Regions from separate parts of the Rouxiella sp. T17 genome, predicted to be linked through region 1. Evidence: predicted binding sites of a transcription regulator. Region 1 holds the regulator's gene; each other region holds the start of a gene.
The links. The regulator PhoB, encoded in region 1, activates phosphate uptake and scavenging genes when phosphate is short. The targets are predictions, from matches to a motif close to CTGTCATAAAACTGNCNNAT.
Positions count from the first base shown of each region.

Region 1 (6,057 bases):
CTTCGGAGCACAGATAGGCCCAAACGGTGTCGTCTAGTTGCAGATAACGGCAGCCTGCGGCGTAGAAAGCCTGAATCGCATCACGATAAACCTGCGCCAAGTCATCGAAATAGTCTTCGATGTTTGGATACACGTCTTTTACTGCATCGCGATTGAAACGGAAATGCATCACGCTCGGGCTAGGAATGGTCATTTTCGCCACTGCGTCACCGCTGATGCTTTTCAAAAAGCGGAAATGCTCCACCATCTCGTGCTCGCCAAAGGCAATCTTGTCGACCACTTTGATGCTACGGGATTTCGTCTGCACGCCGTTAAACTGAATACCCTGCTCGGCATCGTAACCTTCTACGCCTTGCAGACCTTCAAAGAAGTCAAAGTGCCACCACGCGCGGCGGAATTCACCGTCAGTGACCACTTGCAAACCGGCTGCACGTTGCAGCTCAACCACGCGGCGAATTTCAGTATCTTCCACGGCGCGCAGCTGTGCAGCATCGATTTCGCCCGCTTTAAACTGCTGGCGAGCCAACTTCAGCGCTTCTGGACGCAGGAAACTGCCGACAACTTCGGCGCGGTAAACAGGATTGGTAACAGACATAATGAACTCCTGGCATAGCCTCGATGGCAGGCATCAAGGCACTAGATGAATAAGGACGCCTCAACTCGGAATAATTAGTTAACAATGTTAATAATTACTGAGAGTGACATTTAGACATCTGGATGTCTAAACGGCTTTAAGGCTATCCTGCCATGAAAGGAGTTCATCACAAAACGAAGAATTTTCATCTTACTTGAAAAAAATTCATGATCGGGCGTCAGAATTTCCCGTAATCAATTTATTAATCTTAACGTCCGACAATTAAACGCGGCGGCAGCGTAAAGGTAAAGCGCGTGCCTTTTCCAAGCTCACTGGAAATATTGAGCTGTGCATGATGATGATTTACCGCGTGTTTTACGATTGCCAAACCTAATCCGCTGCCGCCGGTCTGGCGCGAACGGGCCTTATCGACGCGATAAAAGCGTTCGGTCAGGCGCGGAATATGCTGTGAGGCGATACCGGGGCCGTTGTCGCTAACCTCAAACTGCGCGCCCTGCGGCGTTTGTTGCCAGCGAACGTCAATTTTCGTGCCGGTCGGCGTGTGATTAACCGAGTTATAAACCAGATTCGATACGGCGCTGCGCAGCTGATCGTCATTGCCAAACACCTTGAGCTGCTCATCGACAGTAAAGGTAATCTGGTGGCGGCCATTGCTCAGCGTTTGCACTTCGTGCTCCAACATGCCGAGCATGGCCGGAATATCGACCTTTTCCTGTAGGTCTATGTTAGTAGCCGCTTCGATTCTAGACAGCGTCAGCAGCTGCTTGACCAATCCTTCCATGCGCCGCGTCTGCTCCTGCATGGTGTCCAGCGCCTTGCTGCGGAAAGGCCCTTCCAGCGAATCGTCATCCATCATTTCCAGATAACCCTGCAACACCGTCAGCGGCGTGCGCAGCTCGTGACTGACATTGGCAAAGAAGTTACGCCGTGCGCCTTCGAGCTGGCGCATTTGGGTCACATCACGGGCGACGATCAGCAGTTGCCCTTCGGAATAGGGCATCACGCGGAACTCGACCCAATGACCATTATTAAGCTGGAGAGTCAGCGGACGACTGAAATCCTGGCTTTGGATCCACAGTCGCAGCTCGGGGTAACGCAGCAGGTTAAACAGATGCTGGCCATTATCTTCAGGCCAACGGAAACCGAGAAGCTGTTGCGCCAGTCCGTTACACCAGAAAATATTGCCCTCTTCGGTTGTCAGCACCACGGCGTCAGGCAGCGATTCGGCCCCGCTGCGAAAGCGTTTGATCAGCAGCGCCAGCTCGCGCCTTCTGCGCCGGTTGCGCATCTGCATTTGATTGAGGCCGTAAAACAGCGGTTCCCAGCTCCATAATCCGCTGGGCGGTGTGATACTGCGGTCGAGCCACAGCCAGTGGGAAAGTTTAAGCTGGTTAAAATAGTTCCAGCCTAACGCCGCAACCAGCGACGCCAATAACAGCCACGGCAGGTAGCCGATAAAGATGGCAAGAATGAGTGCCGGACAGCAGAACATAAACAGTTCGCCCGCCAGCCGTTTCCACGACAATCGTTCTAACACACAGTATCTCCGCTGTGAGTGAAGCCTTGTTGTTTAGAATAAAAAGTACGGGGACAAGGCCAGGGTCAAGAATCTAGAAACGGGTGGAGAAACGGTAGCCTGTTCCACGAACCGTCTGAATCATGCGATCGTGACCGCTGCTTTCCAGCGCTTTGCGCAGGCGACGAATGTGCACGTCTACCGTGCGGTCTTCCACGTACACGTTAGTGCCCCAGACATTGTTAAGCAATTGTTCACGGCTGTAAACGCGTTCGGAGTGAGTCATAAAGAAGTGCAGCAGTTTGAATTCGGTCGGGCCCATGTCGAGCGCCAATTCATTGGCCATCACGCGATGTGAAGAGGGATCGAGCAGCAACCCTTTCATATCAATCACCTCTTCCACCGCCATCGGTGAAATACGGCGCATGACGGCTTTAATGCGCGCGACCAGCTCTTTAGGTGAAAACGGCTTGGTAATATAGTCGTCGGCTCCCACTTCCAGCCCGCGTACGCGATCTTCCTCTTCGCCACGCGCGGTCAGCATCATGACCGGAATGTCGCGGGTCAGCGCTTCGCGTTTAAGATGCTTGATAAACTGAATGCCGGAACCGCCGGGTAACATCCAGTCGAGTAAAATTAACTCGGGATAAGGCTCAATCAGGAGATTGACGGCCGAATCGAAATCTTCGGCTTCAACAGGGTGATAACCATTCTGCTCAAGGACAAAACAGACCATTTCACGGATCGGTGCTTCATCTTCCACAACTAATATGCGTCTAGCCATTTTGATAGCCTGCCAATAAGTTAGCGTACTTAATTTTGATTTCGGCGGTCATTATGCGTCAGTTTTGTGACAGATTTATGAATAAAAATCCGCCGTGCAACATTGGCTCGTCACACTGTCATATTTGCCGCAGACGATTGTCGCTGCAACGTTTTTCCAACGACAGCGGCTAGGCAGGCCGTTTATACTTGCCGCCTGTTACCGCTACCGCGAGACCCTCATGCGACTGATACACACCTCCGACTGGCATCTTGGTCAGTACTTTTTTACCAAAAGCCGCGCGCCGGAACATCAGGCCTTTCTCGACTGGCTGGTCTCGCAGGTCGAGATTCATCAGGTTGATGCGGTGATCGTCGCGGGCGATATTTTCGATACCGGTTCGCCGCCGAGCTATGCGCGCGAGCTGTACAACCGTTTTATTGTCAATCTTCAGCGCACCGGCTGTCAGCTGGTGGTGTTGGCCGGTAATCATGATTCCGTCGCTACGCTCAACGAATCGCGCGAGCTGCTTTCCTGCCTGAATACGCAGGTGATCGCGACTGTCGGCGAAGATCTGGCGCGTCAGGTCATTACTTTAAACGATCGACAGGGAAAACCCGGCGCGATCCTCTGCGCGATCCCGTTTTTACGCCCGCGTGACCTGCTGGCGAGCCGGGCCGGAGAGTCCGGTAATGACAAGCAGCTGGCGCTACAGGAAGCCATTACGCAACATTATTCGGCGCTGTATCAGGCGGCCTGCGCACAGCGCGACGCGCTCGGCCTCGCGCTGCCGATTATCGCGACGGGGCATTTGACCACCGTCGGCGTTACCACGTCCGATTCAGTGCGCGACATTTATATCGGCAGCCTCGACGCCTTCCCTGCGCAGGCTTTTCCGCCCGCAGATTACGTGGCGCTTGGCCACATTCATCGCGCGCAGAAGATTGCCAAAACCAGACACATTCGCTACAGCGGCTCGCCTATTCCGCTAAGTTTTGATGAAGCGAGCAATGAAAAAAGTGTTTATCTGCTTGATTTTACAGACGCTACGCTGAATTCAGTCGAACCATTATTCGTGCCGCGCACCCAGCCGATGGAAATTATTCGCGGCACGCTGATCGAAATCGAACAGCAGCTGCTGGCCTACGAACAGCGCGAAAACGGCCCCGTGGTGTGGCTGGATATCGAGGTCGCCACGCAGGATTATCTCAGCGATATTCAGCGCCGCATTCAGCAGCTCACCGATCCGCTGCCGGTCGAGGTGGTGCTGCTTCGGCGCAGTAAAGAGCAAAGAATGCAGGGCCTGTTGCAGCAGGAAAAAGAGACGCTTAAGGAGCTCAGCGTGAGTGAAGTATTTGAACGCCGTCTGGCGCAGGACTCTACGGCCGAAGAAGGCCGTCAGCAAAGGATTCGTACGCTGTTTTCCCAGCTGATTGAAGAGGTTGAACACGACTATTCCGCGGACGAAATCACGTCGGCAGATGGGGTCAAGCCGTGAAAATTCTCTCGCTGCGTTTAAAAAACATTAATTCACTACAGGGCGAATGGAAGATTGATTTCACCGCCGAGCCTTTTGCCAGCAACGGGCTGTTTGCGATTACCGGCGCGACCGGCGCGGGGAAAACCACCCTGCTCGACGCGATTTGTCTGGCGCTGTACCACAAAACGCCACGGCTCGAAGTTTCGCCCACGCAAAACGAGCTGATGACTCGTCACACCTCCGAATCGCTGGCCGAGGTGGAATTTGAGGTCAAAGGTGTCGGCTATCGCGCCTTCTGGAGCCAGCGTCGCGCGGGCAATTCGCCGACCGGCAATTTACAGGCGCCCAAAGTCGAGCTGGCACAAATCGCCGATGGCAAGATTCTGGCTGACAAGGTGCGCGACAAACTGCCCGCCATCGCCGAGCTGACGGGGCTGGATTTTGGCCGTTTTACCAAATCGATGATGCTGTCGCAGGGTCAGTTTGCCGCCTTCCTTAATGCCAAACCTAACGAACGCGCCGATTTGCTCGAAGAGCTGACGGGCACGGAGATTTATGGCCGCCTGTCGGCGCAGGTTTTCGAGCGGCACAAGCAGGCAAGGGTCGATCTCGACCAGCTGCACCAGCGCGCGGCGGGCATCGAACTGCTGAGCGACGAGCAGCGCCAGCGGTTGGAGCAGGAACTCGTCCAGCTTGTGGAGCAGGAGAAAAGCCAGCTTGCCCAGTCGGCGCAGCAGCAACGCGGGTTGAACTGGTTGCAGCAGTGGCACGGCGAACAGCAAAAACATGCGCAATATCAGCAGCAACTCGACGCCGCCGAGCAGCAGGCGCAGCAGGCTTTGCCGCAGCTGCAACAGCTGGCGCGTGCCGAACCCGCCGAAAAACTGCGCCCTTTGTTGAATGAAAGAACGCGTCAGCAGCAGGCGCTGGAGGCGCTTCATGCCCACATCAGCCAGCTGAATGCTCACCAGCAGCAGTTGCAAAACACCCTGACTCCGCTGGCGCAGGCGTTAGAAAGCGCCCTGCAAACGCAGAAAAATCAAGGCGATGTACGGCAGCAGCAGGAAAAACTGATTGAAGAGCAGATCCTGCCGCTGGACCATCGGATCTCGAGCTTGCAGGAAAAGCTCAACGCCGATCGGCAGGATCAAACCAAACGCCAGCAGCAGCATCAACAGCTTGAGCAGAATTTCCACCAGCTGACCGCCGAGCACGCGGCGCTCAGCGAAAAAACGTCGGTTTTCAAGACGCAGGAAAAAGCGCTGTTGGCCGCGCTCGACGCGCAAACGCGTCAGCAAAGCGCGCTAGAGACAGAATCTCCCATCGCAATGCAGCGCCAGCAGCTGGCTAATTTAGTCGAATTACGCCCTGCCCGTTTAAAACTTGCCACTTTATTGCCGCTTTATCAGCAGGTTAACCAGCGCCTTGCCCGCCAGCAGCAGGAATTTATTACCCGACAGAGCGAGCTGGCCGAGTGTGAAACGCGCCTCAACGCCGCGCGCGAACAGTACAAGCAGCAGAAACAGCAGCTGACCGATGTCGAAAAAATTCTGGCGCAGGAGCAGCATATTGTCAGCCTCGAAGCCGAGCGCGCGCGGCTGCAAACCGGCTATGCCTGCCCGCTCTGCGGCTCGACGACGCATCCTTCTATTGAGGAATATCAAGCCGTTAGCGTTTCTGCCACTCAGCAACGGCGCGATAAA
Region 1 covers NZ_JAWUEA010000035.1:103,465-109,521, reverse strand. The annotation lists gene SC206_RS13945 (cobalamin-independent methionine synthase II family protein) at 1-595, opposite strand, end outside; gene phoR (phosphate regulon sensor histidine kinase PhoR) at 843-2,132, opposite strand; gene phoB (phosphate response regulator transcription factor PhoB) at 2,206-2,895, opposite strand; gene sbcD (exonuclease subunit SbcD) at 3,116-4,372, shown strand; gene sbcC (exonuclease subunit SbcC) at 4,369-6,057, shown strand, end outside.

Region 2 (6,057 bases), on a different contig from region 1:
ACACGATAAAGGTGATCACGAACAGGATCAGGCCCAGCTCCATCAACGCCGAGGTATGCAGGCCCGAGGCCGCTTCGGCAAATTCGTTGGCCAGTGCCGAGGTAATACTGTTGCCCGGCATATACAGCGACGCGCTGTCGAGCTGGTAGGTGTTACCGATAATAAAGGTCACCGCCATGGTTTCACCCAGCGCGCGGCCAAGGCCCAGCATGACGCCGCCGATCACGCCGTTTTTAGTAAACGGTAAAACGATGCGCCAGATAACTTCCCACGTCGTACAGCCGATGCCGTAGGCCGACTCTTTCATCATCACCGGCGTTTGCTCGAACACGTCGCGCATGACGGAGGCGATATAAGGGATGATCATGATGGCAAGGATCACGCCTGCGGCCAGAATCCCGATACCAAAACCCGGACCGGCAAACAGCGCGCCGACAATCGGAATGCCCGACAGCACGTCGCCCACCGGCGTCTGGAAGTAGGTCGCAAACAGCGGCGCAAAGACAAACAGGCCCCACATGCCGTAAACGATACTCGGGATGGCCGCCAGCAGTTCGATAGCGATCCCAAGAGGGCGTTTCAGCCAGTTAGGCGCCAGCTCGGTCAGAAACAGCGAGATACCAAAACTGACCGGAACCGCAATCAGCAGGGCGATAATCGAGGTGACAATCGTGCCGTAAATCGGCACCAGCGCCCCGAATTGCTCGTTGGGCACGTCCCAGGTTTTATTCCACAGGAAAGAGAAACCAAACTTTTCCATGCTTGGCAGGGAAGAAATAAACAGTGAAACGATGATCCCGCCAAGCAGGAATAGCACAATCAGCGCAGCCAGTTTAACCAGCGCGCCGAAAATGAGGTCACCGTGCTTGCCTGGTGCTTTGATGGACGGCGTTTTTGCAGCCATAACACTCTCTTCTTTTCAGATTTATTTCTCTGCCGCCAGAATGTTAGCGAAAGAGCATGAGACAGAAGTCGGGTACTTTATCTCACTTGAACGCTAAGCCAAAATCATTGGCACGGTAGCCGGCTTGCCCTGAAAAATCAGGACTCGCACGGCTACCGTTTCAAGCAAGGCAACTTAGTTAAGCGCTTTGCCGCTGCTGTCTTTGATATTGCTCTTCCACGCGGTTTGAATCTGTGAAACCACGGAGTCTGGCAGAGAAGCGTAATCCAGACCGGTGGTCAGCTGGTCGCCGTTTTTATACGCCCAGTCGAAGAACTTCAGCACTTCAGCGCCCTTCTCGGCATTCTGCTGCTGTTTGTAGACCAGAATAAAGGTGGTGGAAGAGATTGGCCACGCGTTATCGCCTTTCTGGAAAGTCAGATCCTGAGCAAAGGTCTTGCTCCAGTCTGCGCCTTTCGCGGCCGCACTGAAGGAGGCTTCAGAAGGGGCGATGGCTTTACCGTTGGCATCCACCAGCTTGGTGTAAGTCAGGTTGTTTTGCTTGGCGTAAGCGTATTCAACATACCCGATGGAACCCGGCAGACGCTGAACGAACGCGGCCACGCCGTCATTGCCTTTGCCGCCTAAACCGACCGGCCAGTTAACGGTGGTGCCGATGCCGATAGAGCTTTTCCAGTCGGCGTTGGCTTTAGAGAGATAGCTGGTGAACACGAAAGAGGTGCCTGAACCGTCGGCGCGGCGAACCACGGCGATGTTGGTGTCTGGCAGTTTAACGTTCGGGTTCAGCTTGGTGATTTCAGGGTCATTCCACTTCTTGATTTTGCCAAGATAGATGTCGCCCAGCGCTTTGCCGTCGAGGGTTAATTCGCCCGATTTCACACCGGGAATATTGACTGCCAGCACCACGCCACCGATCACGGTAGGGAACTGGAACAGGCCGTTTTTCTCGAGATCGGCATCGCTCATTGGCGCGTCGGATGCACCGAAATCAACGGTTTTGGCGATAATCTGCTTTACGCCGCCGGAAGAACCGATGCCCTGATAGTTAACCTGAACGCCGGTGGCTTTCTGGTAGGCATCTGCCCATTTGGCATACACTGGCGCAGGGAACGTACCGCCCGCGCCGGTTAAATTGGTGGCTGCAAATGCAGAGATAGCGGTTAAAGAGAAGGTCGCTGCCACAATCCCGGCGACGGTGTTACGCATCAGTTTCATATTCCACTCCGGTGGTATTATTTTTCGACGCAGGTCGAAGCTGAGTAAAGTGTTTGGCACAGGAGGAAAATAGGACAATTTGGTGACAGTTAAATGTAGTTTATATGACAGTTTTGTGACAACGCGCAAAAAACCGTCAGCGCGGCCGTTTTGCGCTTTTTCCGGCCTTAATTCTCGCTCAACGCCTGCTATTTCGCGCCACATTGCCGCGTTAGCAGCACGCGATCGATCTTTCCGGTCGCCGTTTTCGGCAGTTCATCCATGACGGTGAAATCATACGGCAACATATAATCGGGCAATAAAAGCGCCGCTTTATGCTGAATAGATGACAGCGCGGGGGTTGAAAAAGAGTCGTTAACAGGGTTTACCTCGCCGCTAGCTGACCTGAGGCTCAGGCAAGCGTGAAGCGACGCGCCATATTTTTCGTGCGGCAACGCAACTATCGCCACTTCCGCAACCTCTTCAATGCAGGAAAAGGCGTTTTCCACCTCGCCCAACTCCACCCGATAGCCGCGCGTTTTCACCAGATTATCGATTCTGCCTTTATAAACGATTTCCCCCTTCTCGTTGATGTAACCGTAATCGCCCGTGCGGAAAACCCGCGTCGGATAATCGTGAAAAGGGCTTTGAATCAGCTTTTGCGCCGTCAACGCCGGCGCATTGAAATAGCCCGCAAAAACCGTGCTGCCGCGCACTAAAATCTCGCCGATTTCGCCTGCGGGCAGCGCGTTGAGGTCATCGTCGACGATATAAATTTCTGCATCATCGACCGGAAAGCCAATCGGAATACTGTCGGACTCGTCGAAAGGCAACGCTACCTGCTGACAAGTGACAATATTGGTTTCGGTCGGACCATAAATGTTCGCCACCTGCGTGCCGGGCAGGCAATCCATAACGCGCTTAAGCCACGCAGGCGAAAAAGGTTCTCCGGCGTAAAGCAGGGTGCGCAGGCTCGGGATGCCGCGTTCCAGCTCGCCTTTCCCCAACCAGCGAATATAGGCCGAAGGCACCGTGTAAACCACGCTGACGGCCTTGTCGCGCATAAAACTCACGACGTTTTTGGGCGTGTTTTCAAAATTTTCCGGCACGATAATTAAGCTGGCGCCGCTGAGCAGCGTGGTGAAAATGTCAAAAACGGACAGGTCGAATTGCAGCGGCGCACGGCTGAAAATCCGGTCTCTGGCGCTTATGTTAAACGCTTTTTTCATCCAGCCGATAAACGAGCAGGCGTTACGGTGGGTGATCATAATGCCCTTCGGCACGCCGGTTGAACCTGAGGTGTAGAGAATATAGGCCACGTTGTCGCTGATATTTTTCTCAATAACCGGCGCGGTCAGTAAGGCATTTTCCGGAAATCTTATCTCTTCGAGAATGGAGATCTCATCTTTATCGACCAGAGTTTGCGTGAGGCCTAAATAACGCCGCTGCACCAGAATATGTTTTAACGCCGCCGTCTCTTTTAAATGACTGACCCAAGCAGCAGGCGCGTGAATATTAATGGGGATATAAATCAGCCCTGCATATAACGCGCCCAGCATCGCACCAATGGCCAACGGCGATACATCGGCAAGCAGGCCAATATGATCGCCCTTTTTCATTCCGCACGTTTGGTAATAACAGAAAAACTGCTGACCGAGTCTTTCTATATCGCGATAACTGTAGCTTTCCTCACCGTAAATAATGGCGGTCTTGCTGGAAAATTCACGTAAAGAGTCGGCCATCATTTCAGAGAGCGTTACGGCATTGATTAACTGCACGCTATTTTTTAAAGACATAGAGCCACCTAATAAGTATTAATCAACACATTGACGGTGCCGGGAAGCTGGCGACATTCAACCACCTGTGAAATCGTGCCGGTGGCGATTTGCGCTAACGCGTTATCGTTTATTGATGAGGAGGTCAACCACGCCAGCCCGCCCGCGGTCCATCCGACGTCGTGAACATATACCGAAAGCATGCCCGCGTTTTTCGCCACGCCCCACGCGACGGACTTAATATGTCCCATCAGGGCATGACTTTTATCTTCTTCAACGCATTGCGGCTCTTCAATGAATCCCTGCAACAGAAAACGCTCATGCGAGGTGGGCAATCTGGGTGAAATTTCCGGCTCGGGAATTCTGAAAGGAGAAAAGAAAAACAGGCTGCCAAGTGAAGATAGAGAAAGCCGTTGGGTTAATCGGAAACCAAACTCATTCATTAATACCTCGAGGCTTTCGTGCCGATAGGCGAGCGATTGCAAGGATTCGCAGGAGGAGATCTGCATTCCAGCGGCATTCTGCTGGCGGCTCAATTCGGTGCAGCCGCACTTGGCGTAATAGCGAAGCCTGGCCTGCGTCGCCTCTTCACTACAGGAAAAGTTGGAGATGATCACCTCGACGTTTCGTCCGTTAAGCTCGCTCAGTACCTTTCGGGGAGAACGTAAATTGCCAAAGCAGTTGAAAGGAAAGAAGACGCAGCATTTGTCGGCGAGCAGGCTCTCTGGATTGGGAAAGACGCAGTGCAGATGTTCAGCCGAAAGGTGTTCTATTTGCGCGCTACAGTTTGGCGGTAACGAGCAGGCGCTGACGCGAACTTTTCCGAGCTCGGCCAACCACTTGACCAGCTCGATTCCGCGATAGTTCACCCCGTGTTTGAGCGCGACGTGCAGATAGCGCCCATAACCGCAGCCAATTTCCAGAAACTGATGCAGCGTGCCGGCCGATTTCTCGAGATAGGCCGCCACGGCGCGCTTCTCTTCAATCAAAAAATCCGCGACGTCGGGCGTTAACATTCTGCCATCGAACATGCGCCAGCCGTTGTTTTGGCCATAAAATTTCTCGACGCTATCGGGCATCATTTCTTCACACATCAGCATCTGTTACTCCTTCGGGCTGCAAGGCCACGCCCGCGCGCATCCACTGCTGCTTGATATCGGCAAACAGAGTGAGTAGATGATCGATTTGCCGTGGCGTATTGAGCGCCGTCACCGTAATGCGCAGCGCCTCTTTCCCTTTTGGCATGGTCGGATAAGGGCAGGCAGTGAGAAAAATGCCGTGCTGATACAGGTATTTAGAAGCAGTAATCAGCGTCTGCGTGTTGCCAGCCCAAACGGAAATAATCGGAAACAGCGTTTGGGTCATGACGTGAAAACCCAGCCCGCGCAGGCCGTCGACCAGCATTCGAGTAAGCCGATAAACTTCGGCACGGCGCGCTTCGCCAATTTTCGGCAGCAGATCGAGGGCGGCATCCAGCACGCCCAGGCAAAACGGCGTCGAGGGATGGGTATAATCGAGCGGCTTGGCGTAGGCCATCAGAGACTCTTTCATCTCGGGGGTGACGGCGGCAAAGGCCGCGCTGGCCGCCAAACCTTTGGCCGTGCCCGCGACGTACATCGTATTGGCGGAAGAGGCGCCGCAATAGTTAATCGCGCCATTGCCGTGCTTGCCGTACGGGTGTTCGGCATCGGGCTGCTCGCCGATAAAGCCGAAGCCGTGGCCGTCGTCGATGTACAGCAGCGCGTTGTAATATTCCACCAGCGGAATGAGGCCGGGCAAGTCGGCGTAGTCGCCCGTCATGCTGTAAACCCCGTCGACGCAGACCATTTTTCGCGGGCAGTGTTGATGCGTTTTCAGTAGCGTTTCGAGCGCCAACATGTCGCCCTGCGGAAAGCTTTTTAAAATCGCACCTTTATCACGGGCCATTTGCGCCGCCTGATACATCGTGGCGTGCGCGGCCTTGTCGAGCAGGATCAGGTCACCTTTTTGTATCAGTGCCGGAATAATGCCGATGCTGGTGAGCGTAGTATTCGGAAAAAGCAGCGTCTCTTCTGCACCAATAAATTTCGCCAGTTTCTGTTCAACGTGGGTAAACAGCTCGTGATAACCCATTAATCGCGCGCGGCTGGTGTGCATGCCGAACTCTCTCGCCGCCTGCACGCCTCGATCGAGGAGTTTTTCCTG
Region 2 covers NZ_JAWUEA010000027.1:37,517-43,573, reverse strand. The annotation lists gene pstC (phosphate ABC transporter permease PstC) at 1-904, opposite strand, end outside; gene pstS (phosphate ABC transporter substrate-binding protein PstS) at 1,079-2,119, opposite strand; gene SC206_RS08005 (amino acid adenylation domain-containing protein) at 2,308-3,894, opposite strand; gene SC206_RS08000 (hypothetical protein) at 3,903-4,973, opposite strand; gene SC206_RS07995 (aminotransferase class I/II-fold pyridoxal phosphate-dependent enzyme) at 4,960-6,057, opposite strand, start outside.
Region 2: the regulator PhoB is predicted to act here: its motif matches at 2,222-2,241, upstream of pstS (phosphate ABC transporter substrate-binding protein PstS).

Region 3 (6,057 bases), on a different contig from region 1:
AACAGGCGTCGTCGATGCCCATACACTCCGGCTGATAACGCGCAAAGCTGCGTGGATAACGTTCGGAGTAAAGGTAATGTGAGCCTTTAGTATGCAAGATAATCAAATGTTTACCCTGTGGATGGCGGGCCATCGAATCTTTCATTTCATCGATGAGCAACATGTCGTCAACAGGTTTACCGGCGTTACGCTTTTCAGACGCGATGCTTTCACGCAGAGAATATTCGTCGGCTTTGGTCTTGTTGTAGAACCAGGCTTCGCTTTGCATCGAGAATAAATCGGAGCTGAATCCCTGACTTTTTAACACGGAAAAAATGTTGGCTTCTTTCAGCGTGCGTTCAGGATTATCAGCCGCGCCGCCCATGCGTACAAACATGCAGCGCAGGGAAAGTTTGGTCGAGGTGTCGCAGGAATACCCTTGCAACGCTGCCAGATTTTTCTCTTTATCAAGGTTTGGCGTGTTATCGCGACCATAGCCGTAAAGGCCCATGTGATCACGGCGCGCGCTTTCACCAATCACGAATACCACGTAGAGGTCGTTGATATCTTTTGGTGGCACGTAGGTGAAATGTTTCGCCGGATCAAAGAGATTTTTGTTGTCTTCGGCCTGGCTGTAAGAGCTGTAGATGAACAGGCCCAGCGCCGACAACCAGTTGGACGGTGAGTAAGTTCCCGCTACGACGCCGCCATAGCTCGCCATCATGCGATTGCTGACTTTGTCGTGCGCTTCCTGCGCATCGCCCATCAGTTTTAACGGCACCCAACACGCCAGCCCGCTCACCACCAATAAAAGCAGTTTCAGCCCCAGCTTGCGCAATGTGGTTTCACGCAGCGATGCGCCAGGCATCTTGCTGAACCATAATGGAATCAAGGGGATCAGGCTGAGTAAAATAGTCCAGATAATGAAATGATTGCCAACGGACTCTTTCGAGAGATCCAGCGAGTCAAACGCCAGCGCCGAGGCCAGAATGCCGTAGCCAATATCGACGTTGAAAACAATCATGTAATAGCCAGCCGCCACCGAAGAAACGATAACAATGCTAAGCAGCAGGCGGAAAACGGTTTTACCGGTAAACGAAACGAGCACCGTGAGGAAATAGACCAGCGCGAACGCGGCGACCATTTCAACTAACAGCGACAGGCCGTTGTTGTAGTGCAGTTGATGATAGCGGCGGTAGAAAATCGGGATGTTAAGCAGTATGCCCAAGTACAACGCGATAAAGAGTGATACTTTTTGTTGCGATAGCTTTTGTTGAAATAAGGCTCTTAGTTTATACATCAGGGGCTTAAGGCTCTTTTAAAAAGTTCTGTCTGCGGCGGCTGCACGCGCGTGCCGGCGCCAACGTCTCAAAAGAGCACATTACATGACTGCCGATAACCGTATCAGACCCTTAAACCCGCAGAAACGTTGCATTTTTCTCGTTGCAAAAACCAAATAAATGTAACAATCTTTACGATATCTTTTTAATTCAGAGACTTATAAACACGAAAATAATTAAGTTTTTCACACTTATTTAAATAATATTTAAGTTTCCGCCTTTTTTATTCATTCGGTTTCAACGAGTTGGCAATGTTCGGAAACGCTAGCACAAAACGCGTTTTACCGTCTGGCAGCTGATGAACGCTAACATCGCCGTGATGCAGGGCCATAATGGCGTGAACGATAGCCAGCCCCAGCCCGTTGGAACTTCCGCCTTCACTGCGCGACGGATCGGCGCGATAAAAACGGTCAAACAGTTTGTCGCGCTTATCGGCGGGGATCGCGGGCCCGGCATTGTCGACGTTAATCACGCTGTATCTGGCCTGATGCTCAACCGAAACCTCGACCTCGCTGTTCTCGTCGCCATAGTTAATCGCGTTGGCGACCAGATTACTCAACGCTCGTTGAAATAGCAGCGCATCGGCAAATACCACGCCATCGCCGTGACAACGCAGCTGAATGCCCCGCTCTTCGGCCAATCCTTCGAAATAGTCCACCACCCGCAGGGTCTCGTTTTCCAGCGACAGCGGCGCAATGCTCAATACTGACCGGGCGTGCGAGGCGCGCGCCAGAAACAGAATATTTTCGACCATCCGAGAGATACGCTCCAGCTCGCCCATATTATTGGCCAACAACGTTTCATACTCTTCCGTGCTGCGCGTTTGATACAGCGCGACCTGGCAATGCCCCATCAGCGCGCCAATGGGCGTGCGGATTTCATGCGCCAAATCGGCGGAAAACTGGTTCAGCCGCTGATAGCCTTCTGCCAGCCTATCCAGCATTTCATTAAACGAACGGATTAATTGCTGCAGCTCGCGCGGCGCTTTTTCTTCGCTGAGACGCGTGGAGAGGCTGGTCGGATGGATCCCCGCCGCCTCCTGCGCCATTTTTTCCAGCGGACGCAGGCCGCGGCGGATAACGATATAACCCAGCCCCGCGATCAGCGCGTAGGCCAGCAGCACGGAGGCAATAATTTCCCAGCGAAACGCCACCAGCATCCGCGTTTCAGCCGTTAAAAAGTGTGCGCCAAGAATTTCGACCGTCTGACCATCCTTCATCCGCACTTCTCCGGCGGCAAAGCGCACTGGCGTGCCATCTTCCGCCTGTAAATGATGAACGTTTTTTAAGGTAAACGCCTGCCCTGCCGGCACGGGATCGACGGTAGGTAATAAAATATGACTTGGATTGACGTTGATCAACGGCTCTTGACCCGTGACACGAAAACGCAGGATATCGCGCTCGTTGCCCAGCATATTCTCGAAAAGTCCGGGATTATGGCTAAGTTGGTTCAGCGGAAAATCGCTGCCTAACAGCTGACGGAAATACTGCACGCGGCCTGTGACCTGATAATCCGCGCGACGCACCATCTCTTTTTCCATCGCGTAATAAAGATAAAATCCTACGCTGCTGACCACCAGCGCGGCGATAAGCGCAAACAGCAAGGTTGAACGCAAGGTTAGCGAAAAGGATCGACGAGGAATCAAGGGGTTATTCATAATCACGCACTTCACAGACATAGCCGATACCGCGCACGGTATGGATCAGTTTCACATCATAAGGTCGGTCGATTTTACTGCGCAGGCGTTTTACCGCCACGTCGACCACGTTGGTATCGCTATCGAAATTCATGTCCCACACCTGCGAGGCGATCATCGTCCGCGAAAGCACCTCGCTTTCACGGCGCATCAGCAGGTGCAGCAACATAAACTCTTTGTTAGTCAGCGGGATAACGGTTTCCTGCCGCGTCACTTTGCGGCGCAGCACGTCGAGATGCAGATCGGCCAGCGAATAGGTATCGGACTCGCGAACAGTGCCACGACGCAGCAACGTGCGCAGTCGAAGACTGAGCTCGGTAAAAGAGAACGGCTTGATCAGATAGTCGTCGGCGCCCAGCTCCAGCCCGTGAATACGGTCCTGAACCTCGTCTCTGGCCGTTAGAAAAAGCACCGGCACGTCACTTTTTTTACGCAACACTTCCATCACCTGCCAGCCGTTTAACCCCGGCAGCATGACGTCGAGGATCACCGCGTCGAAGCTCTCTTCGAGGGCCATAAAGAGCCCGTCCGCGCCGTTACGCGCTAAATCGACCCGATAGCCCGCTTCGCCGAGCCCCTTTTTCAGGTAATCGCCGGTGCTGACGTCATCTTCAATAACCAGTATTCGCATTGCTGCCTCTATCGCCGCTGTTCTCGTTAAAGTCTATCAGTTCTGTTCGCAACCTTTGATGACAATATTGTCATCAACTTGTCATCTGTGGGTCCCGGTTGATCATTCACTCTTACTATCATTATTGAACGGCTTACGTTTCACGTTGCCTTTCAGGTTCGACTTTATGGCTTTATCTCAGAATGACGACATCTCGTGTCTTTTCTTTTTCTCACGTTAAAAAGTTGGAGAGTATTATGATTAAGTCCTCACGCCTTGCCGGTTTGCTGCTGTCATCCCTGTTGATGACCAGCGGAGCCTTCGCCGCCGACGCCAGCAACACCATCAAGCCAACGCGCGGCACTATCGACGCAGTGACCCCGACCTCCGTTACGCTGACCACGCGTCAGGGTGAAAAACTCGACGTAAAACTGACCGATCAGACCAAAATCACGCAGGTCACCGAAGGTAAAATGTCTGATATTCAGGCAGATAGCTTCATCGGTACTGCCGCGGTTCCACAGGCTAATGGCACGCTGAAGGCGCTGGAAGTTCACGTCTTTGCACCCAGCTTGCGTGGCAGCGGTGAAGGCTTCAACCCGTTTGAATCTGCCGATGGCAAGGTCAATACCATGACTAACGGGACTGTTGGCAAGCTGGTTAACAGCAATGGCCGCACGCTGACCGTGAAATATCAGAACGGCGAGAAAACGGTGATTGTTCCTGACAACGTGCCGGTTGTGCTGCTGGCGCCGGGCGATCGCAGCCTGTTGAAACCGGGCGCGCACATCGTGCTGTTCCCGATTAAAGATGCACAGGGCGCACTGGCTGCTCGCGGTATCGCAGCAGGTAAAGACGGCGTGACCCCACCGATGTAATGCGCTTGCGCGTTAATGCTGTAAAAGTACTGTAGTTTACGATCCCAGCCCGCCTCCCTCACGTGTCTGCGTTTCAGGGCGGGCTGGGGTTGTGCTACCTAGAAGTTGCCCTTCAAGGAAGCCCTCGATGCGTAAAAAAAGAATCCATCCCTGGCCTGTTCGGCTATGTCACTGGATAAATGTGCTGGTAATGATCGGCATGGTGATGAGTGGTTGGGGAATCTATAACGCTGACCCTATTTTCGGTTTTACCTTTCCCCAAATGACCACCCTCGGCGGCTGGCTCGGCGGCAATATCGCCTGGCATCTGGCGGTAATGTGGCTATTAGCGGCTAACGGACTGTTTTACGTGCTTTGGGGAGTGTTCAGCGGCCATTTCACGCGCCGTTTTTTCCCTTTTACGCCGAAATCGGTGTGGCACGATTTTATCAACGCCCTGCGCTTTCGCCTGTCGCATAAATCCAATCAATACAACGCGGTGCAAAAGCTGATGTACGTTGGCGTGTTACTGCTCGGCCTGCTGTTGGTGCTTTCGGGGTTATCCATCTGGAAACCGGTACAGCTGAGCGGACTGGTCGCGCTGATGGGCGGCTTTACGATTGCCCGTTATGTTCATTTTTTTGCGATGAGCGGCATCATGCTGTTTGTGGTCGTTCACGTCGCGATGGTGCTGCTGGTGCCTAAAACCTTGCCGAGCATGATTACCGGCGGTCAGGCAGTGCCCACTAATTCAGGAGATTCCGTCGATGAGTGATGAGAAAAAGCGGCCTAAAATCATTCTCGAGCCGGATCAGCGCAAACAGCTGGTGAATATTCAACGCCGCCTGATGATTAAATCGGGCCTGACGCTGGGCGCAGTCTCGATGCTCACCGGCTGTAATATGCAGGACGGCGACGAGGTCGATAAAGTGCTGTGGGCGATGTCACGCTGGAACGATCGCGTGCAGGGCTGGCTGTTTGGCGGGCAGAAGCTGGCACAAACTTATCGCGCGGATCAGATAACGCACCCTTTCCCGTTCAATGCTTTTTATCCTGAATACAACGTGCCGGAAATCGACATTCCCAATTTTCGTCTGGAAGTCTCCGGTAAAGTCGAAAAGAAAGCACCGTGGACGCTGGAGCAGCTGCAACGCCTGCGGCAGAGCAGTCAGATTACGCGGCTTATCTGCATCGAAGGCTGGAGCGCCATCGGCCAGTGGAGCGGCGTGCCGTTGAAGACGTTCCTCGAGCATGTCGGGGCGGATCTCAACTGCAAATATGTCGGTTTCAAATGTGACGATCGCTATTATTCGAGCATTGATATGGCGACCGCGCTGCATCCGCAAACTATTTTAGCGCTGGATTTCGGCGGCAAGCCGCTGCCTGCTGATTTTGGTTATCCGCTTAGATTGCGCATGCCAACCAAGCTGGGCTTCAAAAATGCCAAGCACATTGGCGCAATTTTCGTGACGGATACTTATCCGGGCGGCTATTGGGAAGATCAGGGCTACAACTGGTACAGCGGGATCTAAGTAGAATAGAAAGTTAAGTAGAATAGAAAGTTAAGTAGCGTTG
Region 3 covers NZ_JAWUEA010000034.1:1,707-7,763, forward strand. The annotation lists gene eptB (kdo(2)-lipid A phosphoethanolamine 7''-transferase) at 1-1,279, opposite strand, end outside; gene SC206_RS12930 (heavy metal sensor histidine kinase) at 1,543-2,976, opposite strand; gene SC206_RS12935 (heavy metal response regulator transcription factor) at 2,969-3,646, opposite strand; gene SC206_RS12940 (hypothetical protein) at 3,883-4,503, shown strand; gene SC206_RS12945 (cytochrome b/b6 domain-containing protein) at 4,631-5,257, shown strand; gene SC206_RS12950 (molybdopterin-dependent oxidoreductase) at 5,250-6,014, shown strand.
Region 3: the regulator PhoB is predicted to act here: its motif matches at 3,714-3,733, upstream of SC206_RS12935 (heavy metal response regulator transcription factor).